2 regions of the Mycobacterium sp. NPDC050441 genome follow, and region 2 is predicted to be linked to the other one. Evidence: riboswitches for the same ligand, from Rfam matches in the RefSeq annotation. Region 2 holds a riboswitch; the other holds the start of a gene.
What was found. Region 2 has a riboswitch for glycine ahead of gcvP (aminomethyl-transferring glycine dehydrogenase). Riboswitches for the same ligand answer to the same signal wherever they lie in the genome.
Positions count from the first base shown of each region.

Region 1 (2,400 bases), on a different contig from region 2:
CCGAGGCCTGCCAGCAGATCCAGGATCACGCCTCCGACATCCTCGCCGGCGGCGACCGCCGCATCGTGTCGATCGGCGGTGACCACACGATCGCGCTGCCGAATCTGCGTGCGCTGCATGCCAAGCACGGCCCAGTCGCGCTGGTCCACTTCGATGCCCACCTGGACACCTGGGACACCTACTTCAACGCCCCGGTCACGCACGGCACGATCTTCCGGCGCGCGTTCGAAGAGGGCTTGTTGATCGAGGATCACTCGATCCACGTCGGCATCCGCGGCCCGATCTACGACCAGATGGACCTCGACGACGACGCCCGCATGGGGTTCAAGATCATCCGGGCCGGTGACCTCGACGTGATCGGCATCGACGCGGCCGTCGACGTGGTGCGCCGCCGGGTCGACGACCTCCCGGTCTACCTGTCCATCGACATCGACGTGCTCGACCCGGCGTTCGCCCCGGGCACCGGCACCCCCGAATCCGGTGGTCTGACCTCACGCGAACTGCTCAAGATGCTGCGCAAGATGACCGGGCTGAACATCGTCGGCGCCGACGTCGTCGAGGTGGCCCCCGCCTACGACCACGCGGAAATCACCTGCGTGGCGGCCGCGACGGTGGTCTTCGACATCGTGTCGCTGATGGTCGCCGGACGGGTGTCCAATCTGCCCGTCAACGGTGAAGTTGCTGCCACAGCCACGTAATCGAGTAGCATCCGTCACATAACTGAATACGTCGATGACGCATTGCGGGAGAACCTCCGATTCGGAGGCGCCGTAGGAGCAACTCCTCCCCGGGAATCTCTCAGGCCCAATACCGCAGTGTCGAGACAACTCTGGAGAACAGTGCGATCGCATGGATCGCGCTTACCGAAGGGGAAAGGCGCAACGCGCTAAAACTCTCAGGTTTCAGGACAGAGCGGGGAGGTGTCACCAAACGACGCATCGCGTAACCGCGATGCCCGAAACCGGAGTCACCTCATGCCTGAGTGCACCGCAATTGTCAACGACGCCAATGGCTTTGACCATCAGGGCTTTCGCGACCGCCATATCGGCCCGGACCAGACCGGCGAGCGGCGCATGCTCGACATTCTCGGATTCGCAACCACCGATGAGCTGATCGACAGCGCGGTGCCCCAGCAGATCCGTTGCACCGATGGCCTGCGACTGCCCGCCGCGCGATCGGAACAAGAGGTGCTCGCGGCGCTGCGCGACCTGGCCGACCGCAACCAGTCGCGGATTCAGATGATCGGCCTCGGCTACCACGACACGATCACTCCCGCGGTCCTGCGCCGCAACATGCTGGAGTCGCCGGCCTGGTACACCGCCTACACGCCGTACCAGCCCGAGATCTCGCAGGGCAGGCTGGAGGCGCTGCTCACCTTCCAGACGCTCATCGAGGACCTCACCGCGCTGCCGGTCGCCGGTGCATCGCTGCTGGACGAGGCCACCGCGGTGACGGAGGCGGTGCTGTTGATGCGGCGGGCCAACAAGGCCGGGTCATCCAACCGGGTGGTGCTGGACGCCGATTGCCTGCCGCAGACGCTCGCGGTGGTGCGCGGGCGGGCCGAAGCCGTCGGCGTCGAGGTCGTGGTCGCCGACCTGACCGAGGCATTGCCGGACGGTGACGCCTTCGGCGTGGTCTTCCAGTCCCCGGGCGCCAGCGGTGTGGTGCGCGACCTGGCTCCACTGGTCGCCGCGGCACGCGACCGCGGCATGCTCACCACGGTTGCGGCCGACCTGCTGTCGCTGACCCTGATCACGGCCCCCGGCGAGCAGGGCGCCGATATCGCGGTGGGCTCGGCGCAGCGGTTCGGTGTCCCGTTGTTCTTCGGCGGTCCCCATGCCGGGTACATGGCCGTGCGGTCCGGACTGGAGCGGATGCTGCCCGGCCGGCTGGTCGGTGTCTCGGTCGATGTGGACGGCAAGCCTGCCTACCGCCTTGCGCTGCAGACCCGCGAACAACACATCCGCCGCGACAAGGCGACCAGCAACATCTGCACCGCGCAGGCGTTGCTGGCCAACGTGGCCGCCATGTACGCCGTGTATCACGGTCCGGAAGGGTTGCGCGCCATCGCAACCCGCATCCACCGCCATGCCGCCGCGCTGGCCGCCGGCCTGCGATCCGTGGGCTGCGAGATCGTGCACGACCGGTTCTTCGACACCGTGACGGTGCGGGTGCCCGGCGGGGCCGAGCAGATCGTGGCGGCCGCCGACCGTGCCGGGATCAACCTGCGCCTGGTCGACGCCGATCATGTCGGCATGTCGTGCGACGAGTGCACCACCGACGACGTGGTCGGTCGCGTGCTCGGGGTTTTCGGGGCGTCGACCGCGGCCGCCGGTCATCCGTTCGCGCTGCCGGCTGATCTGCTCCGCACGTCGGAGTATCTGCAGCACCCCGTGTTTC
Region 1 covers NZ_JBFAJS010000001.1:350,834-353,233, reverse strand. The annotation lists gene speB (agmatinase) at 1-698, shown strand, start outside; glycine riboswitch at 734-823, shown strand; gene gcvP (aminomethyl-transferring glycine dehydrogenase) at 975-2,400, shown strand, end outside.
Region 1: linked by a shared signal. The riboswitch ahead of gcvP (aminomethyl-transferring glycine dehydrogenase) and the one ahead of gcvP (aminomethyl-transferring glycine dehydrogenase) in region 2 are both predicted to bind glycine.

Region 2 (2,400 bases):
CGGCATCACCTACCGGCAGCTCGATTACTGGGCGCGCACCTCGCTGGTGGTCCCGTCCATCCGGGGTGCGGCAGGTTCGGGCAGCCAACGCCTCTACTCGTTCAAGGACGTGCTGGTCCTCAAGATCGTCAAGCGGTTGCTGGACACCGGTATCTCGTTGCACAACATCCGGGTTGCCGTAGACCACCTGCGCCAGCGTGGCGTGCAGGATCTGGCCAACATCACCCTGTTCTCCGACGGCACCACCGTCTACGAATGCACCTCGGCCGAAGAGGTCGTCGACCTGCTGCAGGGCGGTCAGGGCGTGTTCGGCATCGCGGTATCGGGCGCCATGCGTGAGTTGACCGGCACCATCGCCGACTTCCCGGGCGAGCGGGCCGACGGTGGCGAGTCCATCCCCTCACCCGAGGATGAGCTGGCCTCGCGGCGCAAAAGCCGCGACCGCAAAATCGGCTGAGCTTCCCTCTCGAACAGACACCTAGGTTCCCCTCAACCGGCGTTGAGGGGAACGTTCGTGTCTGTTCGCGAACACCGGTGCGCGGCCGGTAGAATTGCCGACGCATCGCCCTCGTGCGGGAGAGCTTCGTGACAGCCAGCCACGGACGCCGAAGGAGCAATACCTCTCCGTCAACCTCTCAGGCACCCAGGACCGCGCCAGGCCCCGATGCCTCTGGAAAGTGGTGCCCGCTGGGCACCCGCCCATGGGGAAAAGTCCTGTACCGGGGCTGAATCTCTCAGGCGCCCGGACCGGGTCGACGACAGAGGGAGAGGGACGCCTACGACGTGTCAGCACGTCTGCGCCTCAGGAGAGTGCCGTGTCCGACCAGCATCAATCGCGTTTCGCCGATCGTCATATCGGTCCGGACGCCGCCGCCGTTGCCACCATGCTCGACGTCATCGGCGTGGCATCGCTCGACGCCCTCGCCGCGAAGGCGCTGCCGGCAGGCATTCTCGACGCGCTGGCCTCCGACGGGGTAGCCCCGGGCCTGGAGGGTCTGCCCGCGCCCGCCACCGAAGAGCAGTCGCTGGCCGAGCTGCGTGCGTTGGCGGACTCCAACACGACCGCGGTCTCGATGATCGGCCAGGGCTACTTCGACACCTTCACGCCCGCCGTGCTGCGGCGCAACATTCTTGAGAACCCCGCCTGGTACACCGCCTACACCCCGTACCAGCCCGAGATCAGCCAGGGCCGGCTCGAGGTGCTGCTGAACTTCCAGACCATGGTGTCGGACCTGACCGGACTCGAGGTGGCCAACGCCTCGATGCTCGACGAAGGGACCGCCGCGGCCGAGGCCATGACCCTGATGCACCGCGCGACCAAATCCAAGACGAACCGACTGCTGGTCGACACCGATGTGTACGCGCAGACCGCGGCCGTGCTGGCCACCCGCGCGCAGCCGCTCGGCATCGAGATCGTCACCACGGACCTCCGCCAGGGGCTCCCTGCCGGCGAGTTCTTCGGCGTCATCGTCCAGCTGCCGGGAGCGAGTGGCCGCGTCGACGACTGGACGGGGTTGATCAGCGAAGCCCATGAGCGTGGCGCACTGGTGGCCGTCGGTGCCGACCTGCTGGCGATGACGGTGACCAACCCGCCCGGCGAGATCGGGGCTGACGTCGCGTTCGGGACCAGCCAACGGTTCGGTGTGCCGATGGGATTCGGTGGTCCGCACGCCGGCTATCTGGCGGTGCACGCCAAGCATGCCCGGCAGTTGCCGGGCCGGTTGGTCGGTGTCTCCGTCGACGCGGATGGGTCGCCGGCCTACCGCCTGGCGCTGCAGACCCGTGAGCAGCACATCCGCCGGGACAAGGCGACAAGCAACATCTGTACCGCGCAGGTGCTGTTGGCCGTGATGGCTGCGACGTACGCCAGCTACCACGGCGCCGAAGGATTGACCGCGATCGCCCGCCGCGTGCACGGCCATGCCGCCGCGATCGCGGGCGCACTCGGCGATGCGCTGGTGCACGACAAGTACTTCGACACCGTGCTGGCCCGGGTCCCCGGACGCGCCGACGCGGTGATCGCGGCCGCCAAGGCCAAGGGAATCAACCTGTGGCGCGTCGACGCCGACCACGTGTCGGTGTCGTGTGACGAGGTCACCACCGACGAGCATGTGGCCGCGGTCCTGGAGGCGTTCGAGGTGGCGCCCGTCGATACGGCGGATGCCGCCGGCTCGGGTGCGGCCACCCGTACCTCGGAGTTCCTGACGCATCCGGCATTCAACTCCTACCGCACCGAGACGGAGATGATGCGCTACCTCCGGATGTTGGCGGACAAGGATATTGCCCTGGACCGCAGCATGATCCCACTGGGCTCCTGCACGATGAAGCTCAATGCGGCCGCCGAGATGGAGCCGATCACCTGGCCGGAGTTCGGCCGTCAGCACCCGTTCGCACCGGCAT
Region 2 covers NZ_JBFAJS010000010.1:128,672-131,071, reverse strand. The annotation lists gene AB0I14_RS26670 (MerR family transcriptional regulator) at 1-457, shown strand, start outside; glycine riboswitch at 564-662, shown strand; gene gcvP (aminomethyl-transferring glycine dehydrogenase) at 816-2,400, shown strand, end outside.